DNA from 2 places in the Bradyrhizobium sp. BR 10261 genome. Region 1 is predicted to be linked to the other one. Evidence: predicted binding sites of a transcription regulator. Region 1 holds the regulator's gene; the other holds the start of a gene.
The links. Region 1 encodes PhoB, which activates phosphate uptake and scavenging genes when phosphate is short. Its sites were predicted from a motif close to TGTCATNNANCTGTCAT; they were not measured.
Positions count from the first base shown of each region.

Region 2: the regulator PhoB is predicted to act here: its motif matches at 1,317-1,333, upstream of HYH07_RS32670 (DUF47 domain-containing protein).

Region 1 covers NZ_JACOFQ010000016.1:99,433-106,827, reverse strand. Annotated here, with positions in the region: gene HYH07_RS20060 (Hsp33 family molecular chaperone) at 1-767, opposite strand, end outside; gene argF (ornithine carbamoyltransferase) at 930-1,853, opposite strand; gene HYH07_RS20050 (aspartate aminotransferase family protein) at 1,853-3,055, opposite strand; gene HYH07_RS20045 (GcrA family cell cycle regulator) at 3,522-4,034, shown strand; gene phoB (phosphate regulon transcriptional regulator PhoB) at 4,127-4,840, opposite strand; gene phoU (phosphate signaling complex protein PhoU) at 4,863-5,579, opposite strand; gene pstB (phosphate ABC transporter ATP-binding protein PstB) at 5,591-6,412, opposite strand; gene pstA (phosphate ABC transporter permease PstA) at 6,409-7,254, opposite strand; gene pstC (phosphate ABC transporter permease subunit PstC) at 7,256-7,395, opposite strand, start outside.
Region 2 covers NZ_JACOFQ010000041.1:21,268-28,662, forward strand. Annotated here, with positions in the region: gene HYH07_RS32660 (branched-chain amino acid ABC transporter permease) at 1-249, shown strand, start outside; gene HYH07_RS32665 (branched-chain amino acid ABC transporter permease) at 251-1,219, shown strand; gene HYH07_RS32670 (DUF47 domain-containing protein) at 1,376-2,020, shown strand; gene HYH07_RS32675 (inorganic phosphate transporter) at 2,033-3,037, shown strand; gene sugE (quaternary ammonium compound efflux SMR transporter SugE) at 3,030-3,344, opposite strand; gene HYH07_RS32685 (peptide chain release factor 3) at 3,618-5,240, shown strand; gene HYH07_RS32690 (hypothetical protein) at 5,457-6,035, shown strand; gene HYH07_RS32695 (NnrU family protein) at 6,107-6,688, shown strand; gene HYH07_RS32700 (class I adenylate-forming enzyme family protein) at 6,762-7,395, shown strand, end outside.

The sequences.
Region 1 (7,395 bases):
AACTCGACGTCCTCGACTGTCTCGATCAGCGAGCGCGCCTCGACCCAGGCATCGTCTTCGGCGACGCTGTGAGCCTCAAGGCCCTCGGGCGCATCGCCGGGATGCAGATCGGCCTGCCGCGCGCGCTCCGGCGCCTTTGGCAAAAATTGCATCAGCATGCCGCCGGCGCGCCAGCGGTGCTTGCCGCCGTCGCTCGAGCGCCACTCCTCGCCGACCGCAAGGCGCACGCGCGTCGGGATCTGCTCGGAGCGCAGGAAATATTCGTGGGCGGCGTCTTCCAGGCTGCCGCCGTCGAGCGCGACCAGGCCCTGGTAACGGCTCATATCGGGCCCCTGGTCGATGGTCATGGCGAGATGACCGCGGCCGAGCAGCGTGCCGGAATTCATTCCAGCGTTCTTGGCATCACCGAGGCGCTCGGCATCGAAGCGCGCATAGGCGCGCAGGCGATCGGGCGCCTGATAGTCGACCACCAGGAACGACACCGGCCCGTCGGTCTGGGCCTGCAGGATGAAGCGGCCCTCGAATTTGAGCGCCGAGCCGAGCAGCGTCGTCAGCACGATGGCTTCGCCGAGCAACTTGCCGACCGGTGCGGGATAATCATGCTTGGTCAGGATGTCGTCGAGCGCCGGGCCAAGCCGCACCAGACGGCCGCGCACATCGAGCGCATCGACCTCGTAGGGCAGCACGGCGTCATCGACGGGAACTGCGGAAGGCGCGCGAACCGGGCTTTCGGGCCTGGTTTTCATGTCGGGGGATTGGGAAACCATGGCGCTTTATCTGGGGTCGGAGGGCGGAAATGGAAGCCCCCCGCATTCCGTGCTCAGAATGGCGGGCGGCGTAGCCCGGATGGAGCGCAGCGCAATCCGGGGAAGCCTTTCCGCGTTAAGAACCCCGGATTTCGCTGCGCTCCATCCGGGCTACAAGTGAGCCTACTTCACCGCGTCAAAACACCAGGCCAGAATGCCCTTCTGCGCGTGCAGGCGGTTTTCGGCCTCGTCGAACACGACTGACTGCGGGCCGTCGATCACCTCGTCGGTCACCTCCTCGCCGCGATGGGCGGGCAGGCAGTGCATGAACAGCGCATCGGGTTTGGCCAGCGACATCAGCTTGGCATTGACCTGGTAGGGCTTGAGCACGTTGTGACGGTGCTCGCCCTCCTTGTCGCCCATCGACACCCAGGTGTCGGTGACAACGCAATCTGCGCCCTTCACGGCGGCCTCGGGATCGGTGCCGAGCACGATCGGCGCGTCCGTCGCCTTGATCCAGTCGCGCATCACCTTCTTCGGGGCAAGCTCCGGCGGCGTTGCGACGTTGAGCTTGAACTTGAAGCGTTCGGCGGCATGCGCCCAGGACGCCAGCACGTTGTTGTCGTCGCCGGTCCAGGCCACGGTGCGGCCCTCGATCGGGCCGCGATGCTCCTCATAGGTCATGAGGTCGGCCATCACCTGACACGGATGCGAACGCCGCGTCAGGCCATTGATCACAGGAACGGTGGCATTCGCCGCGAGCTCCAGCAGCGCCTCATGGTTGAGGATGCGGATCATGATGGCGTCGACATAGCGCGACAGCACGCGCGCGGTATCGGCAATGGTCTCGCCGCGGCCGAGCTGCATCTCGGCACCGGTGAGCATGATGGGCTCGCCGCCGAGCTGGCGCATGGCGACGTCGAACGAGACGCGCGTGCGGGTCGACGGACGCTCGAAGATCATGGCCAGCGTCTTGCCCTCGAGCGGACGCACCGGCTGATGCGCCTTCTGCTTCGCCTTCATGGCGGAGGAGGCCGCGAGCATGCTCTTGAGCTCCGACAGCGGCAGCTCGTTGATATCGAGGAAGTGCTTGGGTGCCTTGCTCATCAGCTTGCCGCCCGCTTGTTGCCTGACAGCGCCGTGCAGGCGCGTTCGAGCCTGACGATGCTGTCCTCGATTTCCGCCTCGGTGACGATCAAGGGCGGCAGGAAGCGCACGACATTGTCGCCGGCGCCGACGGTGAGCAGCTTCTCGTTGCGCAAGGCTGCGACCAGATCACCCGATGGCACCACGGCCTTGATGCCGATCAAGAGCCCCTCGCCGCGGATTTCGCTGACGATATCGGGGTGACGGTCGATCACGGAGGCGAGCTTCTGCTTGAGCAGCAGCGACATCTTCTGCACGTGGTCGAAGAAGCCGGGCTTGAGCATGACGTCGAGCACGGCGTTCGCGGCCGCGATCGCCAGCGGATTGCCGCCGAAGGTCGAGCCGTGCGAGCCGGGGCCCATGCCGGCGGCCGCATCTGCAGTCGCCAGGATCGCACCGATCGGAAAACCGCCGCCGAGCGCTTTCGCCAGCGACATCACGTCGGGTGTGACGCCGGTGCGGCGATGGGCGAAGAGATCGCCGGTGCGGCCCATGCCGGTCTGCACCTCGTCGAAGGCCAGCAGCAAGCCTTTCTCGTCGCAGAGCTGGCGGAGCGCCTTGAGGAAGGCTGATGTCGCCGGACGCACACCGCCCTCGCCCTGGATCGGCTCGATCAGGATGCCGGCGGTATGTGGACCGATCGCCTTCTTCACGGCCTCGATGTCGCCATGCGGGACCTGGTCGAAGCCGTCCATCGGCGGACCGAAGCCTTCGAGATATTTTGCCGATCCCGTCGCGGCCAGCGTCGCGAGCGTGCGGCCGTGGAAGGCGCCCTCGAAGGTGATGATGCGATAGCGCTCCGGATGGCCCTTGGAGAAGTGATGATGGCGGACCAGCTTGATCACGCCCTCCAGCGCCTCGGCGCCGGAATTACAGAAGAACACGAAGTCGGCAAAGCTCTCATTGCAAAGACGCGCAGCGAGCTTCTCGCCGTCAGGGCTCTGGAACAGGTTCGACATGTGCCAGAGTTTCGTGGCCTGCTCCTGCAGCGCCTTGACCAGCGCCGGATGGGCATGGCCGAGTGCATTGACCGCAACGCCCGAGGTGAAATCGAGATAGCGATCGCCATTGGTTGCGATCAACCAGACGCCTTCACCGCGCTCAAAACCGATATCGGCCCTGGCGAAAACGGGGAGCAAATGCGGCGCGGCGCTGTTGGTCATGACGATCTCTTTGGTGGTCATCAGGATGTTTCGGACGGCCTGAACACGCATGGCGCAGCGCGTCATTTGGCCCGGAAAACGAAACGTGCCGCCTTTTAAGGGCGGCACGCGCGACTATCTTATGCTTGGCAATACGGGTGTCAATGCCGCCCGGAAAGCCTCGCGAAACGCTGAATCCGTAGTCTTGCGGTGGCGATTTTGCGGGATTTTCGCCACGGAACATGTGGACGCGAGTCGGCGGACTCTTGCGCGTGAGTCACGGCATATTGTAGCGTTTGGCTTGTCAGATACGACATCTCGTGCAGCGGTTCTGATCCCAAAAGTCCTCATGTACCGGCGTAAACGTTCGGGCGCATCTGGTGCGCCCGGCGAGCCTTAAGGGATTCTGGCGGCACGGGTTTTTCGAAGCTTAGGCATTCGTCGTGAGGCCCCGCAGATGGCTGGCGCCGGCGAAGGAAAGGATGCAATGACGGTTTTGACCTGGTCAGATGATCGCGTCGAGCAGCTGAAAAAGCTCTGGGAGGCCGGACTTTCGGCCAGCCAGATCGCCGCTGAGCTTGGAAACGTGACCCGCAACGCCGTAATCGGCAAGGTGCACAGGCTCGGCCTGTCCGGCCGCGCCAAGAGCCCCTCATCAGCAGCTCCGCGGCCGCGCAAGGCGCGTCCCGCGCAGCACATGATGCGGGTGAGCCGCCCCATGGCGCGCGGCAACACCGCGCTTGCGCAAGCTTTCGAGGTCGAGGTCGAGGCTGAACCTGTTACCTACGACAACGTTGTGCCGATGAGCCAGCGGCTCTCGTTGCTCGAATTGAACGAGGCCACCTGCCACTGGCCGGTCGGCGATCCCTCAAGCCCGGATTTCTTCTTCTGCGGCGGCAAGGCGCTCTCCGGCCTGCCCTACTGCGCCCAGCACTCGCGCGTGGCGTATCAGCCGGCGGCGGATCGCCGACGGGCGCCGGCGAAGCCGGGCACGCGCTGAGTACTTGGTTCAGACGACATCGTCGCGGTACAGGCCGGGACGAAAAAAAGCGCGCCACCTGGCGCGCTTTTTTTTGTTTGCTGGCGGGCAGCTTAGCTTGACGTCTGCTCGGCCTTCGCGAAGCGATCGTCGAGCGCGTAGCCTGCGCCGCGAACGGTGCGGATCGGGTCCTGCTCGCGGCCGAGATTGAGCAGCTTGCGCAGGCGGCCGATATGCACGTCGACGGTGCGTTCGTCGATATAGATGTCGCGGCCCCAGACGCTGTCGAGTAGCTGCTCGCGCGAGAACACCCGGCCGGGATGCTCCAGGAAGAACTCCAGCAGGCGATATTCGGTCGGTCCGAGATCGATCGGCCGGCCCGAGCGCGCCACGCGGCGCTTCTCGCGATCGAGCTCGATGTCGCCGAAGGCGAGCACGGTCGCGAGCCGCTCGGGGCTGGCGCGCCGCAGCAGGCCCTTCACCCGCGCGAGCAGCTCGGGCACCGAGAACGGCTTGACGATGTAATCGTCGGCGCCGGTGGCAAGGCCCCTGACACGCTCGCTCTCCTCGCCGCGCGCGGTGAGCATGATGATCGGCAGCTGCTTGGTGTCGGATCGCGTCCGCAACCGGCGGCATAGCTCGATCCCGGACAGGCCCGGCAACATCCAGTCGAGCACGATCAGATCGGGGATGTGCTCCTTGAGGCGGGTGTCGGCGTCGTCGCCGCGCATCACCGTCTCCACGTCATAGCCGTCGCCTTCGAGGTTGTAGCGGAGAAGCTCGGTCAGAGCTTCCTCGTCCTCAACCACCATAATGCGTGCGCCCATGGGCTCGTCGCTCCTTGCGTAATCAGGTGTTCGGGACCGTCGTGGCGAACGTCGTCATGTCGCCCTTCGGCCGCTTGTCGGTGATGGCCTGGCCTTCGATCATGTAGAATACGGTCTCGGCGATGTTGGTGGCGTGGTCGCCGATCCGCTCGATGTTCTTGGCGCAGAACATCAGATGGATGCAGAACGAGATGTTGCGCGGATCCTCCATCATGTAGGTGAGGAGCTCGCGGAACAGCGAGGTGCAGATGGCATCGACTTCCTCGTCACCCTTCCACACCGCCATCGCCGCCGGCAGATCGTGCGCGGCATAGGCGTCCAGCACCGATTTGACCTGCTGCTGCACGAGGTCTGTCATGTGCTCGAGGCCGCGGAACAGCTTGAGCGGATGGAAATCCGTCTCCAGCGCCGCGACGCGCTTGCCCATGTTCTTGGCGAGGTCGCCGATGCGCTCGAGGTCGGTCGCAACCCGCATGGCGCCGACGATCTCGCGCAAGTCCACCGCCATCGGCTGGCGGCGCGCGATGGTCAGCACGGCGCGCTCCTCGATCTTCTTCTGGAGCGCGTCGAGCTCGGCATCGATGGTGACGACGCGCTGGCCCAGCGCGACGTCGCGGCGGATCAGCGCATCGACGGAATCGACGATCATGCGCTCGGCGATGCCGCCCATCTCGGCGACCAGGCGGGTGAGCTCCTGAAGGTCGGTGTCGAAGGCTTTTGCGGTATGTTCGGAAGCCATGTCCTGTCTCCTCAGCCGAACCGGCCGGTGATGTAATCCTGCGTGCGCCGGTCCGACGGCGACGTGAAGATCTTGCTGGTGTCGTCGAACTCGATCAGCTCGCCCAGATACATGAAGGCGGTCTTGTCGGAGACGCGGGCCGCCTGCTGCATGTTGTGGGTGACGATCGCGATGGTGTAGTTCTCGGACAGTTCCTGGATCAGCTCCTCGACCTTGGCGGTCGAGATCGGATCGAGCGCCGAGCAGGGTTCGTCGAACAGGATCACTTCAGGCCGCACCGCGACGGTGCGGGCGATGCAGAGGCGCTGCTGCTGGCCGCCCGAGAGCGACAGGCCGGAGGCGTTGAGCTTGTCCTTGACCTCGTTCCACAGCGCGCCGCCGCGCAGCGCCTTCTCGACGCGGTCGTCCATCTCGGACTTCGAGATCTTCTCATAGAGGCGGATGCCGAAGGCGATGTTCTCGTAGATCGTCATCGGGAACGGCGTCGGCTTCTGGAACACCATGCCGACGCGGGCGCGCAGCAGGTTGAGATCCAGCTTGGGGTCGAGGATGTTGGTCTGGTCCAGCATCAGCTGACCGGTGACGCGCTGGCCCGGATAGAGGTCATACATCCGGTTGAAGATGCGCAGCAGGGTCGACTTGCCGCAACCGGACGGGCCGATGAAGGCGGTGACGCGGTTGGTACCGAGCGTCAGATTGATGTTCTTCAGCGCCTGGTGCTCGCCGTAATAGAAATTGAGGTTGCGCACCGTCACCTTGGCCGGAGCTTCCGGCAGCGGCTGCTGCGAGGCGAGGTGAGCGTTGGAGCTCACGGATACGGACAGGTCGGTCATTTTGCGGTCCTCTCGGCACCGAGGATGCGGGCGCCAATGTTCAGGGCAAGCACGGTGAGCGTGATCAACAGCGCACCGCTCCAGGCGAGCTGCTTCCAATAGGCGTAAGGGCTCTGGACGAAATTGTTGATGGTGACGGGCAGGTTCGCCATGGTCTTGTTCAGGCCGAGGCTGAAGAACTGGTTCGACAGCGCGGTGAAGAGCAGCGGCGCGGTTTCGCCGGCGACGCGGGCGGTGGCGAGCAGCACGCCGGTGATGAGGCCGGAGCGGGCCGCACGATAGGCGATCCGCTTGATCACCAGCGAGCGCGGCAGGCCGAGGGCGGAAGCGGCCTCGCGCAGCGCGTTCGGCACCAGCAGCAACATGTCCTCGGTCGTGCGCAGCACCACCGGGATCACGATGACGGCCAGCGCGAGCGAGCCCGCAATCGCCGAGAAGCCGCGCATCGGCACCACCACCGCACCGTAGATGAACAGGCCGATGATGATCGAGGGCGCCGACAGCAGGATGTCGTTGATGAAGCGGATCACCGAGGTCAGCTTGTCGTTACGGCCGTACTCGGCGAGATAGGTGCCGGCGAACAGGCCGAGCGGCGCGCCGATGCCGACGCCGATCACGGTCATGATCAGTGAGCCGACGATGGCGTTGCGCAGGCCGCCTTCGGTCGAGCCCGGCGGCGGGGTATCGGCGACGAACAGGTCGAGATTCAGGCCGGCGATGCCGTTATAGAGCAACGTGAGCAGGATCAGCGCGAGCCAGGTAACGCCGATGGCGGCGGCTCCGAAGCAGAGCCCTCGAACGATGATGTCCTTGCGGCGGCGGCGTACATAAATCGGGTTCATGTCACTTCCCCGCCTTCGTTTCCAGGCGCAGCAGCATCAGCCGGGCGGCGGCGAGCACGAAGAATGTCAGCACGAACAGCAACAGGCCGAGCAAGATCAAGCCGGACTGGTGCAGGCCGTCGCTCTCGGCGAATTCGGATG
Region 2 (7,395 bases), on a different contig from region 1:
GTGCTCTCGGCGCCGATCAACCAGGTGCGGCCGCTGATGGGCGCCGACCTCATCATCGTGGTGTTCGCGGTGGTGGTGATCGGCGGCATGGGATCAATCATGGGCTCCATCATCACCGGCTTTGCGCTCGGTGTGATCGAGGGCCTGACCAAATATTTTTACCCCGAGGCCTCCAACACCGTGGTGTTCGTGCTGATGGTGCTTGTGCTCCTGGTGAAGCCAACGGGATTGACGGGAAGGGCAGCCTGAGATGACGGCCTTGACGGACGATAGGCTGCCGGTCACGCCGCGCGCCATGCGTGACGAGATGGTCTTGTTCGCGGTGATGGCGCTGCTGCTGGCTGCGGTGCCGTTCACGGGCGTGTATCCGTTCTTCGTGATGCAGGCGCTGTGCTTTGCGCTGCTCGCCTGCGCTTTCAACCTGTTGATCGGCTACGGCGGCTTGCTGTCCTTCGGACACGCGATGTTCCTCGGCACCGCCGGATATTGCAGCGCGCACGCCCTGAAGGTGTGGGCACTGCCGCCGGAACTCGGCATCCTCGTCGGCGTTATCGCGGCCTTCGCGCTCTCGCTCGTCACGGGCTATATCTCGATCCGCCGCCAGGGCATCTACTTCTCGATGATCACACTGGCGCTGTCGCAACTGCTGTATTTCATCTATCTCCAGGCCCCGTTCACCCATGGCGAGGACGGCATTCAGGGCATTCCGCAAGGGCACATGTTCGGCGTGCTCGATTTGTCCAAGCCGACTGTGCTCTACTATGTCGTGCTGGTCGGCTTCCTCGGCGGCTTCCTGCTGATCTACCGCATCATCAACTCGCCCTTCGGCGAGGTCTTGAAGTCGATCCGCGAGAACGAGCCGCGTGCGATCTCACTCGGTTATCGCACCGACCAGTACAAGTTCCTGGCGTTCGTCCTGTCGGGGACGCTGGCGGGTTTCGCCGGTGCACTGAAAGTGTTCGTGGCGCAGAACGCCTCGCTCACCGACGTGCACTGGTCGATGTCCGGCGAAGTCGTGCTGATGACGCTGGTCGGCGGTCTCGGGACCATTTTCGGTCCCGTGGTCGGCGCCTTCGTCATCATCGCCATGCAGCAATATCTGGCCGGCTTCGGCCAGTGGGTGACGGTGATCCAAGGCTCGATCTTTGTGATCTGCGTGCTCACCTTCCGGCGCGGCGTCATCGGTGAAATCGCACATTACTTCCGAAGATCGCTCTAAGCTATTGATATTGCATCAATTTCATTGGCGCACGAAAGCGGTGGATGATCCGGCTCCGCGGCCGTGAGGTGGCACGCGCGCGGATCGAAAATGGTCTATGACAGTTTCATGACGGCCCACCCGGGCCGGGCCATTTCCATCAGGTAGACTATCCCCATGCTGCGTTGGTTTCGCGCTTTCCTTCCCAAGGAAGAACGGTTCTTCGACCTGTTCGACCGCCATGCCCAGACGGTGATCCAGGGCGCGGTCGCACTCCAGGGGATGCTGAACGGGGGTGAGGAGACGCCGGTCTATTGCCAGCGCGTCAACCAGTTCGAGAACGATGCCGACAACATCACCCGCGAGGTGCTGACGGCGGTGCGACGCACCTTCATCACCCCGTTCGACCGCGGCGACATCAAGAACCTCATTACCTCACTGGACGATGCCATCGACCAGATGCAGCAGACCGCCAAGGCGGTGATGTTGTTCGAGGTTCGTTCCTTCGAGCCGCCGATGCGCGAGATCGGGGGGCTGCTGATCGAATGCGCCAATCTGGTCGGCCGGGCGCTGCCGCTGATGCAGGAGATCGGCAAGAACGTTGCCATGCTGACCGCGATCACGGAAGAACTCGGCAAGCTCGAGGGCCGCGTCGACGATCTCCACGACATCGGCCTGAAGGAGTTGTTCCTCAAGCATCGCAACGGCAACGCGATGGATTTTATCGTTGGCGTCGAGATCTACGACCACCTTGAGAAAGTGGCCGATCGCTTCGATGACGTCGCCAATGAGATCAACAGCATCGTTATCGAGCAGGTATAGGGCAGGGCGGCCGTGGATGTTGCGTTGGGTCTTCCGGTCCTGGTCGGACTGATCGCCGTCGCGCTGCTGTTCGACTTCCTGAACGGCCTGCACGACGCCGCCAATTCGATCGCGACCATCGTCTCGACCCGGGTGCTGCGGCCGCAATTCGCGGTTTTTTGGGCCGCTTTTTTCAATTTCGTCGCCTTCATGGTGTTCGGCCTTCACGTCGCCCAAACCATCGGTACCGGCATCATCGATCCCGCTATCGTCGACGCCCAGGTGATCTTTGCGGCGCTGGTCGGCGCCATCGTCTGGAATCTCGTGACCTGGGGGCTCGGCATTCCCTCCTCGTCCTCGCATGCGCTGATCGGCGGCCTTGTCGGCGGCGGCATGGCCAAGGCGGGAATCTCGGCGGCGGTGTGGAGCGGTCTGTCCAAGGCCGTGCTTGCGATCGTGCTATCGCCGCTGGTGGGCTTTCTGCTCGCAATGATGCTGGTCGCGGTCGTGTCATGGCTCTCGGTACGCTCGACGCCGTTCGCGGTCGACCGCGCCTTCCGCATCCTGCAATTCGCCTCGGCCTCGCTCTATTCACTCGGCCACGGCGGCAATGACGCTCAGAAGACGATGGGCATCATCGCCGTGCTGCTGTATTCGCAGGGGCAACTCGGCAGCGAATTCTCGGTGCCGTTCTGGGTGGTGCTGTCCTGCCAGGCCGCGATGGCTCTGGGCACTCTGATGGGCGGCTGGCGTATCGTCCGCACCATGGGCTTGCGCATCACCAAGCTGACGCCGATGCAGGGCTTTTGCGCCGAGACTGGCGGCGCGGCGACGCTGTTCATGGCGACGTTCCTCGGCGTGCCGGTCTCGACCACCCACACCATCACCGGCGCCATCGTCGGCGTCGGTGCCGCGCGCCGCGTCTCGGCGGTGCGCTGGAACGTGGCGAGCTCGATCGTCTATGCCTGGGTCATTACGATCCCAGCTTCGGCCATCGTCGCGGCACTGAGCTGGTGGGCCGTCCAGCTCTTCAAGTAACGAGCTTCAGCCCGGCGATGCCCGCCACGATCAGCCCGATGCTGGCGAGGCGAAGCACTGTGGCCGGCTCCCCCAACAGGAAGATGCCAAGCGTCGCCGTGCCGACCGCGCCGATGCCAGTCCAGACCGCATAGGCAGTTCCAACGGGCAGGGACTTCAGGGCGATGCCGAGCAGGATCACGCTGCCGGCCATGGCCGCGATCGTGATGAGTGAGGGAACCAATCTGGTAAAGCCCTCGGTGTATTTCAGGCCGATCGCCCAGGTGATCTCGAGAAGACCGGCGACGAACAGGATGCTCCAGGCCATGACGCCCTCCATTCACGGCAGGGCCGTCCCCGCTAAAGCATGATCCGGAAAAGTGCGAAGCGGTTTTCCGAAAAGATCATGCTCAAACAATAACCTAAAGCGCGATGACGATTCATCCCAATCTCATCGCGCTTTAGGCTGATGCCGATAAGCAGGGACGCCGTCCTCCCCCAAGGCCGGTATGGCCGCGGCCGATATGGGGCTGGCCGAAGGGCTATGCAATCACCAAATGAGGCTTGATCCGGCCGATTTTCCCTGCCAAACGCTCCCGCCATGTCCGACATTGCCGCCACCGCAGCCGAATCGCCGGCCCGTTCCCCGCTTGCCGCTGAAGTGTCGCGGCGGCGTACCTTTGCGATCATCTCGCATCCGGACGCCGGCAAGACCACGCTGACCGAAAAGCTGCTGCTGTTTGGCGGCGCCATTAATCTCGCCGGCCAGGTCAAGGCCAAGGGCGAGCGGCGCAACACCCGCTCGGACTGGATGAAGATCGAGCGCGAGCGCGGCATTTCGGTCGTGACCTCGGTCATGACCTTCGAGTTCGAGGGCCTCGTCTTCAACCTGCTGGACACGCCGGGCCACGAAGACTTTTCGGAAGACACCTACCGGACGCTCACCGCGGTCGATTCCGCGGTCATGGTGATCGACGCCGCCAAGGGCATCGAGGCGCGAACGCGAAAACTGTTCGAGGTCTGTCGCCTTCGCGATATCCCGATCATCACCTTCATCAACAAGATGGACCGGGAAAGCCGGGACGTGTTCGAGCTGCTCGACGAGATCGAGAAGACGCTGGCGCTCGACACCACGCCCATGACCTGGCCGGTCGGCCGGGGACGCGACTTCCTCGGTACCTATGACGTCATCAATGGCGGTGTCCGCCTGCTCGAAGGCGGCGGCGCCAAGACTGGCGCTGCGCAGCAGATCGAGATTGCCGAGCTCGCCAAGCTCAACGCCAATCTCGATGCGTCTGCCGTGAAGGAGGAGCTCGAGCTCGTCACCGAGGCTTCGAAGCCGTTCGAGCTCGAGGCATTCCGCGAGGGCCATCTGACACCGGTCTATTTCGGCAGTGCGCTGCGCAATTTCGGCGTCGGCGACCTGCTCGAAGGCCTTGGCAAGTTCGCTCCCGAGCCGCGCGCGCAGGATAGCGACCAGCGCAAGGTCGAGGCGACCGATCCGCGCATGAGCGCCTTCGTGTTCAAGATCCAGGCGAACATGGATCCGAACCACCGCGACCGCATCGCGTTCGCGCGCCTGTGCTCCGGCAAGCTCAGCCGCGGGATGAAGGCCAAGCTGGTACGCACCGGCAAGAGCATGCCGCTGTCGAGCCCGCAATTCTTCTTTGCCCAGGACCGTTCGGTGGCCGACGAGGCCTTTGCCGGCGACGTCGTCGGCATTCCCAATCACGGCACGCTGCGCATCGGGGATACGCTGACCGAAGGCGAGGACTTCAATTTCGTCGGCGTGCCGAGCTTCGCACCCGAAATCGTTCGCCGCGTCCGTCTCACCGACGCGATGAAGGCGAAGAAGCTGAAGGAAGCGCTGCAGCAGATGTCGGAAGAGGGCGTCGTGCAGGTGTTCCGTCCGCGCGACGGCGCTCCGGCGCTGGTCGGGGTGGTCGGAGCGCTGCAGCTCGACGTGCTCAAGGCGCGGTTGGAGGCGGAATATTCATTGCCGGTCGAGTTCGAGGTCAGCGAGTTCCAGCTCGCGCGCTGGGTCTCCTCGGAGGATCGCAAGAAACTCGACGCCTTCATCGCCGCCAATACCTCCAGCATCGCCGATGACGTCGACGGTGATCCCGTGTACCTCGCCCGGAACGAGTTCTATCTCGGTTATACCAAGGAGCGCGCCGAGGGCATCGAGTTCACCAACGTCAAGGACGTCAAGAAGAAGGGGTAGCATGCCGCTCCGTACCCCGCTGTCATGCCCCGCGAAGGCGGGGCATCCAGTGCGCCGCAGCCCATCGATTCAAACACTGCCGTCTCGGAGTACTGGGTCGCCCGGTCGAGCCGGGCGACGACACCGTTGTTTGAGCGCGAGCATGTGAACGCCGCGGGCTTGACGCTCCCACAGACGGTATCACGTTTCGCTCACATGACATCGCGAGCTGAAAGCATGTGGCGCGGCATCCTCCTTTTCCTGCTATTGGCGATCTCGACCGTCGCGGCCGACGCGCAGCGTCGCCAGATCAATCCGATCCCGTTTGCGCATGAGCCGTGCAGTGTGCTCGATGGCCGGCCGTGCACGCCGTCCTATTGCAGTCCGCTCGAGCCTGGTCCCTGCATTCCCGAGATCGACTATCCCTACGGCGAGAACCTTCAGCTCACGATCGAGAGCGTGCCGGCGGAGGCTGATCGGGCCAAGTATCAAAAGCCGGATCACGATCTCGATACGATCGGCGACCTCTTTGCCGAGCTGCGCACGTGCTGGTCGCCGCCGTCAGACAATGTGCGCGCAGGCATGCAGATGGCCGTCCGCTTCAGCTTCAACAAAGCCGGCGGCCTGATCGGCCCGCCGCGGCTGACCTTTGCGACCGCTGGCGTCCCCGCCGATATCAGAACCACCTACCTCAACGCGATCAATTCGTCTCTGAACGCCTGTCTGCCGCTGAAGTTCACCAGCGGCCTCGGTGGCGCTTTGGCCGGACGGCCAATTGCGATCCGCTATGTCGACAATCGAGAGCCCGGAAAGTAGCGCGTCAGTTGCGATCGGCGGCCAATGGATGATACCTCAGAGGCGGGGCGCTGGGTTAAGGGGAGGATGTCGTGGGTCTGCTGGTCATGATCCTGGGGCTGGTGCTGTTTTTCGCCGCCCATGTTTTCACAACGAAGCGAGACGCACGCGCGCAGGCGATCGCGCAGCTGGGTGAGGGGACCTACAAGATCCTCTATTCGGTCGTCTCGCTTGCAGGGCTGGCGCTGATCGTCTGGGGCTTTGGCCATTATCGTTCGACCGGCTGGATCGATGTCTGGTATCCGCCCAAGGCGCTGAAGCACATTACGGTCGCGCTGATGCTGCCTGCCGTCATCCTGGTGGTCGCCTCCTATTTGCGCGGGCGCATCTATGCGACGCTGCAGCATCCGATGCTCGCCGGCGTGAAGCTTTGGGCGTTTGCGCATCTGCTCGCCAACGGCGATCTCGGCTCCATCATCCTGTTCGGCTCGTTCCTGGGCTGGGGCGTGTATGACCGCATCTCGCTGAAGCATCGCACCGATAGCGGCGGGCCGCCGATTCCGGTGGGCGGTGTCACCAATGATCTGATTGCAGTCGCCGTCGGCATTGTCGCCTATCTGGCGCTGGCCTTTGCATTCCATCCTGTCGTGATCGGTGTTCCCGTGATGGGCTAGCCGGTGAACGCAAGACATCGCCTCCGCGCTCATGTGCGGAAGGAGACAAGAGCAAGAAGATGAGGGCCTGCCGATGGACTGGTCGCAATCTCAGATTCCGCCGATGCACCTCGAGGCGCGCTTTGGCGACCGGGTGGTGCCGGCCTTCGTCGATCGGCCTTCGAGCTTGTGGGCAATGATTGCGGAGACCGCCGCGCGCAACGGCGACAGCGAAGCGCTCGTCTGCGGCAATGTCCGGCTGAGCTGGCGGCAAACTGCGGAGCAGGCGGCGCGGATTGCATCAGGTTTTCGCAAGCTCGGCCTGCAACGCGGTGAGCGCATTGCGATCCTGCTCGGCAACCGCATCGAATTTCCGTTGTTGCTGTTCGCCGCCGCGCATGAGGGGCTGGTTACGGTGCTGCTCAGCACGCGCCAGCAGAAACCTGAGATCGCTTATGTGCTCGCCGATTGCGGCGCCAGGATCCTGATCCACGAGGCGGCGCTCACCGAACGGCTGCCGGATGCGCGCGATGTCCCCGAAATGATCCACCGCATCGCGATCGATGATGACACCAAGCTTTCGCGCTTCTCCTTGCTCTCCGACAACGCGCCGGCTCCAACGCCGATCGAGACGAACGAGGAGGACACCGCGATGATCCTCTATACCTCGGGTACGACGGGCAAGCCGAAAGGCGCCATGCTGGCCCATTGCAACATCGTGCACTCCT